2 regions of the Streptomyces sp. NPDC048483 genome follow, and region 1 is predicted to be linked to the other one. Evidence: riboswitches for the same ligand, from Rfam matches in the RefSeq annotation. Region 1 holds a riboswitch; the other holds the start of a gene.
What was found. A riboswitch is a leader RNA that binds a small molecule or an ion and turns the genes downstream of it on or off. The one in region 1 is predicted to bind ZMP and ZTP.

Region 1 (7,037 bases):
ACCAAGATGTCCTTGTACCGGTACGTCCCGGGCAAGACGGAGCTGGTCGCGCTCATGATCGACACGGCCATGGGCGAGCCGCCGACCCTGGCCGGCGGCGCCCCGGGCGACTGGCGGAGCGCGCTGCGCACGTGGGCCGAGCAGCTCGCGGCGGCCTTCCGGCGCCACCCCTGGCTCCTGGACGCGACCACCGGCCCGCGCATCATGGGACCCAACGAGCTCGGCTGGGCCGAACGCGCCATCGGCGCGCTCGCGGACACCGGCCTCCACGGCAGCGAGCGGCTGGACGCCGTGGTCATCGTGACCGGCCATGTCCGGGCCATCACACAGGTGTCGGCGTCACTGGGGCTGGGCAGCGCGCAGGCGAAGGAGCCGGAGCAGGTGATGAGCGGGCTCCTGAACGAACTGCTCGTTGGGCGCACCGACCGGTTCCCGGCCCTCACCGCGGCCCTCGCGTCCGCCGAGGACACCAACTCCCGCGACCAGGCCCTGGAGTTCGGACTGGAGCGCATCCTGGACGGCCTGGAGACATATATCGCGCGGCGGGCGCAGGCAGAGCACCGGCCGAACGACCATCGGTGACGTCCCGCCCCGCGGCCCGTCCCGCGGCCCGTCCCGCCATGCCCGCTACCCTGGTTACCGGGCCGTGACTGGCGCTGAGGTGGAGCACCACCGGGGAGCGGCCCGACGGACCCCGTCACTGCCGTGCGCCTGGGCGACCCGCAGCCAGCGCGCAGGAGCAGCCCGTGTCCCAGGCCCGGTCCCACAACCAGCACCAGAACCGTCTCCAGAACCAGTCCCCGAACCAGCCGCACACGCCGGCGCACGGCGCCCAACTCATGGACGGGCGTGACCTTGCCCGCCGGATCGTCGACCGGAGTGCGGCCGTCGCGGCATCCCTCACGGAGCAGACCGGCGTCACACCGTGTCTGGCAACCGTGCTGGTGGGCGAGGATCCCGCGTCGGTGACCTACGTCCGGATGAAGCGTTCCCGGTGTGCGAAGGCCGGGATCCGGTCGCGGCACCTCGAACTGCCGGCCGCGACCACCACCGAAGAGCTGGTCGGCGCCCTCACGGAGCTGTCCGGGGATCCCGGGGTGCACGGGATTCTGCTGCAGCATCCGGTCGGGCCGCACATCGATGAGCGGGCCGCCTTCGAGGCCATCGCGCCGGAGAAGGACGTCGACGGGGTGACGACGCACTCGTTCGCCACGATGAGCTTCGGGCTGCCGGGCGGCTTTGCGTCCTGTACGCCCGGCGGCATCATGCGGCTGCTGGACGAGTACGGCGTCGATCCCGCGGGCAAGCGGGCGGTCGTTGTCGGCCGGAGTGCGATTCTCGGCAAGCCGGTGGGGATGATGCTGCTCGGGCGCGACGCGACGGTGACGTACTGCCATTCGCGGACCGCCGACCTGGGCTCGGTCGTACGGGAGGCCGATCTGCTGGTCGCGGCGGTCGGGCGGCCCCGGTTCATCCAGGGTGCGGACATCAAGGCGGGGGCGGTGGTGATCGATGCCGGCTACAACCCCGGGAACGTGGGGGATGTCGACTTCGCGTCCGCCAGTGCGCGCGCGAGCCTGATCACCCCGGTGCCGGGCGGCGTCGGACCGATGACCATTGCCGTGCTGCTGGAGCAGACGGCCGATGCGGCCGTCCGGCAGCTGGGCATCGAGGCCGCAGCCGGACCCGACGCCGCGGCGGCCCCCGCAGCCGTATCCCGGTAGGCCGCCCGTCCCGCCACCGCGCGGCGCCCGCTACAGCCGCACCGCCTTCCGCGGCCGGTCCTTCGCGCCCGTCAGCAGCCCGTGCAGCGCGGCGAATTCGTCGACGCACTTGGCGGTGCCGTTGACGACGCAGTCCAGCGGCTGATCGGCGACCGTCACCGGGACGCCCATTTCCTGGTGCAGTCGCCGGTCCAGGCCGCGCAGCAGGGCGCCGCCGCCGGTCAGGGCGATGCCGCGCTCGATGATGTCGCCGGAGAGTTCCGGCGGGCAGGCGTCGAGGGTGTGGTGGACGGCGCGGACGATGGCGTCGACGGGTTCGGTGAGGGCGTCGCGGATTTCCTCCTCGGTGACTTCCTGGATGCGGGGCAGGCCGCTGATGTGGTCGCGGCCGCGGACGGTGAAGGAGGTGCGGCGTTCGGGCGCGCCGTCCCTCTGGGGCCCGATCGGGGTCGGGGCGGCCGAGCCGATGGCGATCTTGATGTCCTCGGCGGTGCGTTCGCCGATGGTCAGGGCGTGCTTCTTCTTGATGTGGGCGGCGATGGCGGCGTCGAGGGCGTCGCCGGCAACGCGTACGGACCGGGCGGTGACCAGGCCGCCCATGGAGACGACGGCGACCTCGGTGGTGCCGCCGCCGATGTCCACCACCATGCAGCCGACGGGTTCTTCGACGGGGAGGCCGGCGCCGATCGCGGCGGCCATCGGCTCCTCGATGAGGTGGACCTCGCGGGCGCCGGCGCCGCGGGCGGAGTCGATGACCGCGCGGCACTCGACGCCGGTGATGCCGGAGGGGACACAGATGACCACGCGCGGCCGGGCGAACCGGCGGCTGGGCAGGGCCTTCTTCATCAGGGCGCGCAGCATCTGCTCGGCGGCTTCGAAGTCGGCGATGACGCCTTCCCGCAGGGGGCGCATCGCGGTGATCCCGGAGGGGGTGCGGCCGATGGTCCGCTTCGCCTCCGAGCCGACGGCGATGACCTCGCCGGCGGCGTTGACGGCAACGACGGACGGCTCGTTCAGCACCACGCCCTTGCCGCGGGCGTAGACCAGGGTGTTGGCGGTGCCGAGGTCGATGCCGATGTCGTACATACCGCCCGACTTACCGGGGGACTTGGCGACGGATCTCTCGGCAGGCCTTTCCGCGGAGCCTTCGGCGGACTTGCCGGACGACACTCTCGATGTGGTGCTGGACGCCATGGGGAGACCGGGTGCTCTCTCGACTGGGTGACGATCTTCGGGCATTGCGGCGCAGACGGAACCAATAGCTCACCAAAGGCAAAGGCGCCTATTGGCATCGATTGGCGTTCATTGCGGACACCCAACAAGACTACTGGGCGGGCGGAATGGTTCCTTCCACGCCCCTCGCCGATGTTTTGTCCGAGTCCGGGCGTGCCGCCCGGTTGCGGCCGCCCCGCCTCCTGGACAGCGCCTCGGCGAGATCGTCGAGGGCGTCCAGGAGCAGATCCGCGGCGCGCAGTGCGACGCCCTGGCTCTCGGATTCGGCGTCCCACCGCTCCCATACGGCGCGCAGCGCACAAAAGTCCAGCCGGTCACGGTCCCGTACGGCACGGGCGGCGCGCTCCAGAGAGGGGCGGAGTTCGGCGGCGAAGGCAGCGGCGCCGGGGGACGGTTCGGCGTCCTTGTCGGGGAGATGGGCCTCCATGATCATCGTGACCCGGGCCATGGTGGCGAGGGCGGAACCGGCGGCGGTGGCCGAGGTACGGGAGAGGCCGCGGTGACGTACGGGTTCCTTTTCGGCGCGGGCCTCGCTCTCCTCCCAGGCGACGCGGGCCGCGCGGGCATCCAGAAGGGCCTCGCGGACGTGCCGGGGACGGCGTTCGGCGGGCCGGGCGAAACGGTCCAGCACGGCCAGCGCGTAACGGCCGTTGGCCGCCAGCCAATCGGCGAGGCGGTCGCGCAGCTTGGGTGTTTCCCAGGCGGGGAACAGCGCGTACGAGAGCATCGCGAGGAGCCCGCCGAGGAGGGTGAGCACGATGCGTTCCTGGACGGTCTGTTCCCAGCCTTCGCCGGCGATGCCCAGCAGGAAGATGACATAGCCGGCCACGCAGGCCGAGGTGACCGAGACGCCGGTGCGCATCAGCAGGTACATCAGGAAGACGCAGATGACGGCGAGTCCGGCGCTCAGATAGAGGCTCGGATGGGCCAGCGCCATCAGGGCGCCGCTGACGCCCACGCCCACCAGGGTGCCGCTGAAGCGGGCCACGCCGCGGGAGTAGGTCTGGGCGAAGTCGGGGCGCATCACCATGACAGAGGTCAGCGGCGCCCAGTAGCCGTGGCCGAAGGGGAGGACGGTGCCCAGGAGGTAGCCCAAGGAGGCCACGGCGCTGACGCGCAGGGCGTGCCGGAAGATGTGGGAGGACCAGCGGGCCTCGCGGTGCAGGGCGCGCAGGGCAACCGGGACGAGCCGGGGAACACTGGGGCGCAGCAGATGACCGCGTTCGGCTTCGGTAGTGGGGCGGGTGGCCCGGACGGGCTCGTCGGTGAGTTCGACGGCATCGGCGAGCAGGGAGATCAGGCGGTAGGCGGAGCGCCGGGCGGCGCCCTGGAGCATCGGGCCGGAGGCGGGGACCTCCAGGGTGGCCATCGCCTCGGGCGGCAGACGGACGGGGCCGGCGTGCCGTACGGCATGGGCGACGGCGTCCAGGACGGTGCCCGCGGCCTGGAGGAGGTCGCGGACGCGATCGCGTTCGGGGCCCTCCATCGGGGCGCCGACGACCGGGTCGGCGAGTGAGGCAAGGACGGGCCGGACCCGTTCGGCCAGACCGCGGGGGCCGTGCAGCTGGACGGGGCGGCGCCGGGCCTGACGCGGCGTCACCTCGGACGCGAGGCGGGCGTCCATCAGGGGCGCCGGGTCGAAGGGCGCCACCGGGTCGTGCCGCAGGCGCCGCGCGTAGTCGGCCTCGGCGGCCAGCGCATCGGCGAGGGCGTCGCGCTGCACGCCCCAGGGCCGTACGGGGAACACGACGATGAGCGTGGCCTGGACAAGACCGCCGAAGAAGATCAGGGCGGCGTGCTGCAGGGCGCCCAGCACGGACGTCGGCAGAGTGACGGTGACCAGCATGATCGCCACGGTCAGGGTGCCGGCCAGACCGGAGACCGGGCCGATCGCCCAGGCCATACCCGCCAGCAGGCTCCAGCCGGCGAGCAGCAGGACGAAGCCGAGGAGATGGGCGGCGGTGAGATAGCCGAGGAAGGTGGAGACGGCCAGTGCCGCGGCGACCGCGAGCGCCAGGACCGGCCGGGGCCGCATGCTGCGCTGGAAGGTGACGAGTCCCGAGGCGAAGGCGCCGAACGCGGAGGAGACCGCAAGGGCGGGGTCACCGCGCCACAGACACAGCCCGACGACGACGGCGACACCGACCGCACCGCGCACCGCGATCACCGGCGTGAGCTTGGCCCGCTCGATGGTCAGCCCGGAGCGGGCGGTCTCCTTCAGCGCACGCGACCAGGTCATAGCGAGAGAATACGGTCAGGGGACGGGGGTTCCGGAGTGGCCGGTGCCGGTTTGTTTTCCGGGCGCAGCAGCGCGGCTCCGCACCCGTACGCGATGCCCCGTACCGGGAAAATACCGGTAAACCCGCCTTCCTCCACACGGAAAAGTCCCAGGTCAGGACGGTACGCCCGGATTCCGAACATCCAGTGCGACCAATCCGACACCTCCCGGAGGAAACCTTTTCGCGGCACCCTCCCCTCTTGCTGGCCGGCCGGGACGTCTCCCGGCCGGTCCGGCAAGGAGAAAGCGTCGTGCGCAAAGCCCTGTTCACCCCGGTGATCGCCCTGATCACCCTGACCGTTCTCGTCTGTACGGCCGGCTGCGGCACCGGCGCGGCCACGTCGGCGGCCCCGGTACGCTTCGCCGACCCCGGTCCGGGCACCGCCACGCATGCCACGGCGCCGCAGAAGGGGAAGCGGTCGCTGGTGCGGTTCCCCACGCATCCGATCAGCTTCGCGGAGGAGAGCCGGGTGGGCGGGGCCGGCGAGAGCACCCCGATAGGCGTGACCACCCTGCACGGCCCCAAGTCGGGGTTCACCGGGAAGGTATGGGTGTGGGCGCCGCCGGAGTACTACGACAAGCGCAACGCCGACAAGGGCTTCCCGGTGATGGAGGCGCTGCCCGGCTCGTACGGCTACCCGGTCAACTACTGGATCGGCTCCGACCTGAAGCTGGAGGAGAGCCTTGCCCAGTGGTCCAAGAACGGCACCAGCCTGCCGTTCATCCTCGTCATGCCGGTGCTCAACCCCGACGACAAGCAGTACTACGACGGCAGCGACATCCCCGGACAGCCGAAGATCGTGCTGGCCCGGCGGCTGATAGCGCGCGGCGGACCCGAGGTCTGTCTGGCGTTCCAGGACGGGTCCAAGGAGAACACCGTTCTCCCCAAGGTGCGCAGGTTCATCGCACAGTACGGGCACGGGCCGGTCAAGGCGCGGCTGCACATCGTGCCGGGCGGCACGCACAGCGCGGCGACCTATGTGCAAGGGCTGGGCGAGGACACGATGCGGTGGGTCAGCGCGCGGATGCAGGGGCCGTCGGCCTGAGCCTCCCACGTTGTCGGCTTTCCCGCCGTGGGAGTTGCGCTTTGCCCGCCTTCGGCGGGCGGGGTGGGGGTTGGCCATTGCGGTCGGCATTCCGTAGCGGGGGTGCGGCGACAGGCCTACACGGCTTCGTCGCTACGGCCTGCCGCCTCCCGTCCGTAGTCGACCTCCGGCCGGTGGGAGGTAGGTACAAACGACGGCCGCCGGGTGCAACTCCGGCGCAACCCGAGGTCAAGTCCCCCACCCAGGGGTGGTCGCGAAACCGGCGGGAGGGGTTGGGCCGTAGGGACGAAGTCCTGGAGGACCGGCCCCGCACCCACCCCCACACGCCCGCGACCCACCCCACAACCTCCCCCGATCCCGCCGAAGGCGGGCCCAGAACAACGGACGAGGCACGGCGCCGCACCCGGCAACGTGGGGCGCACCCCGAAGGGACGGGCACCCGGCAACGTGGGGCGCACCCGTCAGGACGGCGGCGGCCCGAAGCCGCCCTGCGGCGGCGGGAACGGCGGAGCCTGCTGAGGCATGGGCGGACCGGGCGGCGGCCCCATCGGCGGGCCCCCCGGCTGCCAGCCGACCGGCGGCGGGCCGGACGGTACGAAGCCGGGCGCCGCGAACTGCGCCTGGGCCGGCGGGTACCAGGCCGGGGCGACGGGCTCGCCGCGGCCCAGCACCGCGAGCAGCGCGATCGAGCCGAGCAGGTCCAGCAGGAGCTGGATGTTGCTGATCAGGCCCATGCCCGGCATCGCGTCGCCGAGC
Region 2 (7,037 bases), on a different contig from region 1:
GCTGATGGGCCAGGTCGAAGAAGCGGTGGTAGAGGGTGCTGCCGAGGCCGGTGCGCCGGGGTGTCGGGGTGGACGCCGACGAAGTGGATGTAGGCGGTCGCGGGGTCGGTCTGGGAGAGGAAGCCGATGAGGAAGGCCTGGAGGGCGGGGGCGCCGTCCCCGGTCGGGCGTTCCACGAGGTGGCTGGTGCCGGAGAAGTGCTGGAGGAACAGCCGGGGGACCAGCAGCTGACGTTGGAGGGCGCCCGCCTCGCCGCCCTGGCCGTCCCACCAGTCGGCCAGGGCCAGCTGGAGGCGGGGGTGGTCGGACGGCTCCGGGTGACGCAGGGTCAGGTCCGTGCCGGGGGAGCTGCTCCCGTATCGGAGAGGGGTGGTGTGGGGTCATGTCCGGTCCCTTGGGGGGTGGTTGAGGGGGGAGCCCGTGTCGTCGTCACCTTAGGGCGTGTGCGGTGCTCTGGTCCTGGGCCGGTGCCTCCCCGAACCGCGCCAGGGCCAGCGCCCCCGCCACCGCCAAAGCGAAGCCGGTCACCGCCAGGGGTGCCAGGCCCGCGCGGGTGCGGTCGCCGAGCCACACCACGCCGACCACGGCGGGGCCGATGGTCTCGCCGATCACCATGGCTGCCGTGGCGGTGGTGACCGAGCCGCACTGGAAGGCGGAGGTCAGCAGGAGGAAGGCGGCGCCGCCGCCGATCAGCAGGGCGTAGGTCGCGGGGTTGGTGAGGAGGGCGGCCGGTGCGAAGTCGTCGATGAGGCGGACGGCGACCTCCACCACGCCGAAGCCGAGGCCCGCGCCCAGCCCGAGTACCGCCGCGCGCGCCCGGTCCGGGAGGCGGCCGGCCAGGGCGCCGGAGGCGAGGACGGCGAGCGCGAAGAGCAGTGCCGCGGCGCGGAGTTCGGTGGTGCCCCGTAGGTGGCCCTCCGTGCCGGAGGCGAGGCCCAGCAGCGCGAGACCACCGCAGACCGTCCCCACCGCGGCCCACTCGGCGCGGCGGAGCCGGCTGTGCAGCACCGGGGCCGCGACCACCGCCGTCACCGCGAGCGTGGCCGCCAGCGCCGCCCCGACCACGTAGATCGGCAGCGCCCGCAGCGCCACCAGCTCCAGAAGGAAGCCGACGCCGTCCAGGGCGAGGCCGAGCAGATAGCGCCACTGGGTGAGCACCCGCAGCAGCAGGCGCGGGTCCACGCCGGATCCGGTGCCGGGCGTGGTGGTCCGGGCCGCGACGGCCTGGAAGACGGAGGCGGTACCGAAGCACACAGCGGAAGCCGGCGCACAGATCATCCCGAGGACCATGAACCGACTTTGACATCCTCCGCCCCGTAAAACGGGGCGGAATCCCATTCGAGCTACGGTGCGGCTCGGCGGGTGGTTGACGCTTCAGCGCCTGCCCAACGGCGGTCGCCGTCGACGCCGCCTACACCAGCAAGTGGGGCGCCCAGCACTGGACCCGTCCCCTGACCGGCACCAAGCGCGCGATGACCCGCCACGACGCGGCAAGCATCGCGATCGGAAGGCGCGCCCTGGGGCACCCCAGAGCGTGCGGGAAACCGCCCACGTGTCACCGGGTCACGGACACGATCCGTGCGCGCCGGACACGACGAGAACGTGGTGGACCAGAGCGCCCCACACCGTTCGGGGCGTTCGGCTGAGCATGAGCTCTGGCATCAGGACTCACTCCCGCTCAGTCTGTAGGAACGGTCGGAAAACCAGGGAGGAGTCGGAAACCGGGGGAGGGTCGCTTCTGGTGAGTGGGGGCGGCCCCCTACGCTGGCCCCATTCGGATTCCGGGCAGTGTCTGCGGACAAGCGTCTGGTTGACGACGAGAGTTGACGGCAAAAACGGGGGAAGGTGCGCAATGGCGGACAAGGCGCGTCGGCGACTGCGGTCGAGCACGGTGATCCTGGGCGGGATGGGCGCGCTGGCCGCCGCTCTCACCTCCTGCGGATCGGAGCCGGACAAGCGCTGCGTGGACCGCAACAGCTATGACGCGATCAACGGGTATCGCGTCGTCGATGCCAAGAACTGCTCCGGTGGCGGGTCGAGCAGTGGCAGCACCAGCAGTGGCGGCACCAGCAGCGGCTCGTACGGACAGAGCGGCCGCAACGGCGGGCTCGGTAAGCAGAAGCAGTCCACGGACGGTCAGTGGTACTACGGGCCGGACAAGACGAGCGGCCGGTTCGCCGACAACGGAACGTTCAGCAAGGCCCAGGCCGTCGACCGGGGCGGCTTCGGCTGCTCGGGTTCGGGCGGCTCGGGCGGCTCGCACGGCCGCATCGGCGGCTGAGCGGGCACGGTCGCAGACATGCAACGGCACACCATTGAGCCGCGCCCCGGCTGGCAGGAGACCGTCGAGGCTCAGGGGCTGATCTACCCGCTCACCCGCTATCCGGACGACTCGCTGCGCCCGTACTGGGACGAGAGCGCCTACTACGCGTTCTCGCTGCCCGAGGTGGAGGCGCTGGAGGACGTCGTCGAGGAGCTGCACGGGATGTGTCTGGCGGCCGCCGCGCACATCGTGGCGGAGAAGCGGTTCGGCGACCTGGGGATCGAGGATCCGCGGCTGGCCGCGCTGGTGGCCGAGTCGTGGCGGCGGCGGGACGAACTCCCCTCCGTATACGGGCGGTTCGACCTGCACTACGACGGCAGCGGCCCGGCCAAAATGCTGGAGTACAACGCCGATACGCCGACCTCGCTGGTCGAGGCGGCGAGCCCGCAGTGGTTCTGGATGGAGGAGCGCTTTCCCGGCGCCGACCAGTGGAACTCGCTGCACGAGCGGCTGGTGGCGGCCTGGAAGCGGCAGGCGGCCCTGCTGCCGCCGGGCGCGCCGCTGCACTTTGCGCACTCGGCGGGCGATGAGCTCGGCGAGGATCTGATGACCGTCGCCTATCTGGAGGAGACGGCGCAGCAGGCCGGCCTGGAGACCGTCGCGATCTCCATGGAGGACATCGGCTGGGACCGGCTCTCGGGCCGCTTCGTCGACCAGCGGCTGCGGTTCATCCGGTCCTGTTTCAAGCTCTACCCGTGGGAGTGGCTGGCCACCGACGCCTTCGGCCCGTATGTCCAGGACACCCTCGACAACGGCGGCGGCACCGGCTCCACCCTCTGGATCGAGCCGGCCTGGAAGATGCTGCTGTCCAACAAGGCGCTGCTGGCGGTGCTGTGGGAGCTGTTCCCCGGGCATCCGAATCTGCTGCCCGCGTATCTGGACGGGCCGCGCGAGCTGGCGCATACGAAGGGGTACGTGGCCAAGCCGCTGCTGGGGCGGGAGGGCGAGGGCGTCACGCTGCACGAGCCGGGCGCGGAGCCGGTGCTGCGCGGGCCCGAAGACCCCTGCTGCTACCAGGAGTTGGCGCCGCTGCCGGACTTCGACGGGAACCGGGTGGTGCTCGGGGCCTGGGTCGTCGAGGACGAGGCGGCGGGGCTGGGGATCCGGGAGTCGGCGGGGCCGGTGACGGATGAGTACGCGCGGTTCCTGCCGCATGTGATCCTCTGAGCCGGATGCCGGATGCCGGATGCCGGATGCCGGATGCCGGATGCCGGATGCCTGATGCCTGATCCGGCGCCCCGCGCCCGGGGCTACGCCTCCAGCGCGCCCCGCAGCTGGTCGAGTCCCCAGTCCAGGTCCTCCTTGCTGATCGTCAGCGGCGGCGCGATCCGGATCGTGGCGCCGTGGGTGTCCTTGACCAGCACCCCGCGCGCCATCATCCGCTCCGCGACCTCCCGCCCGGTGCCGCGCGACGGATTGATGTCCACGCCCGCCCACAGCCCGCGCCCGCGCACCGCGTCCACCGCGCCGCCGCCCACCAGCGGCGCCAGCTCGCCGTGCAGATGCTCACCCAACTCCGTTGCCCGCGCCTGGAGTTCACCGGTCCGCAGGATCGCGATGACCTCCAGCGCCACCGCGCACGCCAGCGGATTCCCGCCGAAGGTCGAGCCGTGCTCGCCCGGCGCGAAGACGCCCAGCACCTCGCGGGAGGACACCACGGCGGACACCGGCACCACACCTCCGCCCAGCGCCTTGCCGAGCACATACATGTCCGGCACCACGCCCTCGTGCTCGCACGCGAAGGTCCGCCCCGTACGGCCGAGCCCGGACTGGATCTCGTCGGCGATGAACAGCACGTCCCGGGCACGGGTCAGCTCCCGTACGCCCGCCAGATAGCCCGGCGGCGGCACCAGCACGCCCGCCTCGCCCTGGATCGGCTCCAGGAGGACGGCGACGGTGTTCTCGTCGACGGCCGCCTCCAGCGCGGCCGGATCGCCGTACGGAACGATCTCGAAGCCGGGGGTGTACGGGCCGAAGCCGGCGCGGGCCTCCTCGTCCGTGGAGAAGGAGACGATGGTCGTCGTCCGGCCGTGGAAGTTGTTGTCCGCGACGATGATCTTCGCCCGGCCGTCCGGGACGCCCTTGACCTGGTAGCCCCACTTACGGGCCGTCTTCAGCGCCGTCTCGACCGCCTCGGCGCCGGTGTTCATCGGCAGGACGAGTTCCATTCCGCACAGCTCGGCCAGCTGCGTACAGAAGTCGGCGAACCGGTCGTGGTGGAAGGCGCGCGAGGTCAGGGTGACCCGCTCCAGCTGCGCGGCGGCCGCACGGAGCAGCCGGCGGTTGCCATGGCCGAAATTCAGCGCCGAATACCCGGCGAGCAGATCCAGATAGCGCCGCCCCTCCACGTCCGTCATCCAGGCACCCTCGGCGCTGGCCACAACGACCGGCAGCGGGTGGTAGTTGTGCGCGCTGTGGGCATCGGCGGCGGCTATCGCGCGTGCCGTTTCCGTGGACGTCACCAAAGGCTCCGTTTCGGTAAGGCGGGTGCCGGTGCCGGTACGGCAGGGCACTCGGCGCCCCTTTCCATTGTCACGCTGGCTAGACTTTGCTCCGCACACCGTGACTGGCGTACGGGGAACCGACCCCGAGGGAGCGGTGTGCGGCCGCAGCAGCGGCCTTCACGAGGTGTCGCCCCGCCTGGGCACCCCGGGACCCGACCGGACCACCGATCGCACGCCCCGGAGGAATCACCTCATGACGCTTCCCCTTTCCCATCCGCACCTCGGTGCCGCCGATCCCGAACTGGCCGCGCTCGTCGGCGCCGAGGAACGGCTCCAGGCCGACACCCTGCGCCTGATCCCCAGCGAGAACTACGTATCGGCCGCCGTTCTCGAGGCCACCGGCACCGTCCTGCAGAACAAGTACAGCGAGGGGTACGCGGGCCGTCGCTACTACGAAGGCCAGCAGAACATCGACCGCGTCGAGACCCTGGCCGTCGAGCGCGCCAAGGCCGTCTTCGGCGTCGAGCACGCCAATGTCCAGCCGTACTCCGGCTCGCCCGCCAACCTCGCCGCCTACCTCGCCTTCGCCGAGCCCGGCGACACCGTGCTGGGCATGGCGCTGCCGATGGGCGGCCACCTCACCCACGGCTGGGGCGTCTCGGCGACCGGGAAATGGTTCAACGGCGTCCAGTACGGCGTCCGCGCGGACAGCGGCCTCATCGACTTCGACGAGGTGCGCGACCTCGCCCGCAAGGAACGCCCGAAGATCATCTTCTGTGGCGGTACGGCCGTGCCCCGCACCATCGACTTCGCCGCCTTCGGCGAGGTCGCCCGCGAGGTCGACGCCGTACTCGTCGCCGACATCGCGCACATCGCCGGCCTGATCGCGGGCGGCGCGCACCCGTCCCCGGTACCGCACGCGGACGTCATCTCCACGACCACCCACAAGACCCTGCGCGGGCCCCGCGGCGCCCTGCTGATGTCCCGCGCCTCGCACGCCAAGGCCATCGACAAGGCCGTCTTCCCCGGCCTCCAGGGCGGCCCGCACAACCACACCACCGCCGCCATCGCCGTCGCGCTGCACGAGGCGGCCGCCCCGTCCTTCCGCGACTACGCGCACGCCGTCGTCGCCAACGCCAAGGCGCTCGCCGAGGCGCTGCTGGCGCGCGGCTTCGACCTGGTCTCCGGCGGTACGGACAACCACCTGGTGCTGATCGACCTGACGTCCAAGGACGTCCCGGGCAAGGTCGCCGCCAAGGCCCTGGACCGCGCCGGGATCGTCGTCAACTACAACACCGTCCCCTTCGACCCCCGCAAGCCCTTCGACCCGTCCGGCATCCGGATCGGTACGCCGTCGCTCACCTCCCGCGGACTGGGTACGGACCTGATGCCGCAGGTCGCCGAGTGGATCGACCGCGGTGTGGCGGCCGCGGGGACAGGTGACGAGGCGGCGCTGGCGGCGGTCCGGGACGAGGTCGCGGAGCTGATGGCGGCCTATCCGGCACCGGGGCTGCCGGCGGCCGGCTGACGACCGGCCGGCCGCCGGATGACGGCCGGCCGACCATCCGTCGGGGAGCACACCCGGACCTGAGACAATCGGTGCCATGGCTTCCGAACGTCCGCGTGTGCTCTCCGGCATTCAGCCCACCGCCGGCTCCTTCCACCTCGGCAACTACCTCGGCGCAGTCCGCCAGTGGGTGGCGCTGCAGGAGTCCCACGACGCCTTCTACATGGTCGTCGACCTGCATGCGATCACCGTCCCGCAGGACCCGGCCGAGCTGCGCGCCAACACCCGGCTGGCCGTCGCCCAGCTGCTGGCGGCCGGCCTCGACCCGGAGCGCTGCACCCTCTTCGTCCAGAGCCATGTCCCCGAGCACGCCCAGCTGGCCTGGGTCATGAACTGCCTCACCGGCTTCGGCGAGGCGGGCCGGATGACGCAGTTCAAGGACAAGTCGGCCAAGCAGGGCGCCGACCGCGCCACCGTCGGCCTGTTCACGTACCCGATCCTGCAGGTCGCCGACATCCTCCTGTACCAGGCCAACGCGGTGCCGGTCGGTGAGGACCAGCGTCAGCACATCGAGCTCACCCGTGACCTCGCCGAGCGTTTCAACGGCCGTTACGGCGAGACCTTCACCCTGCCTGCGCCGTACATCCTCAAGGAGACGGCGAAGATCTACGACCTGCAGGACCCGTCGATCAAGATGAGCAAGTCGGCGTCCACCCCCAAGGGCCTGATCAACCTCCTCGACGAGCCCAAGGCGACCGCCAAG

Region 2: linked by a shared signal. The riboswitch ahead of glyA (serine hydroxymethyltransferase) and the one ahead of AB0D04_RS31130 (bifunctional 5,10-methylenetetrahydrofolate dehydrogenase/5,10-methenyltetrahydrofolate cyclohydrolase) in region 1 are both predicted to bind ZMP and ZTP.

Annotation. Positions count from the first base shown of each region.
Region 1 covers NZ_JBEZJZ010000082.1:18,753-25,789, forward strand. Annotated here, with positions in the region: gene AB0D04_RS31125 (TetR/AcrR family transcriptional regulator C-terminal domain-containing protein) at 1-582, shown strand, start outside; ZMP/ZTP riboswitch at 637-724, shown strand; gene AB0D04_RS31130 (bifunctional 5,10-methylenetetrahydrofolate dehydrogenase/5,10-methenyltetrahydrofolate cyclohydrolase) at 840-1,724, shown strand; gene AB0D04_RS31135 (rod shape-determining protein) at 1,755-2,810, opposite strand; gene AB0D04_RS31140 (FUSC family protein) at 3,049-5,196, opposite strand; gene AB0D04_RS31145 (hypothetical protein) at 5,487-6,281, shown strand; gene AB0D04_RS31150 (hypothetical protein) at 6,743-7,037, opposite strand, start outside.
Region 2 covers NZ_JBEZJZ010000011.1:8,608-15,644, forward strand. Annotated here, with positions in the region: gene AB0D04_RS08300 (hypothetical protein) at 430-1,290, opposite strand; partial or broken gene AB0D04_RS08305 (hypothetical protein) at 1,395-1,689, shown strand; gene AB0D04_RS08310 (hypothetical protein) at 1,853-2,281, shown strand; gene AB0D04_RS08315 (glutathionylspermidine synthase family protein) at 2,300-3,490, shown strand; gene rocD (ornithine--oxo-acid transaminase) at 3,574-4,785, opposite strand; ZMP/ZTP riboswitch at 4,876-4,976, shown strand; gene glyA (serine hydroxymethyltransferase) at 5,021-6,295, shown strand; gene trpS (tryptophan--tRNA ligase) at 6,372-7,037, shown strand, end outside.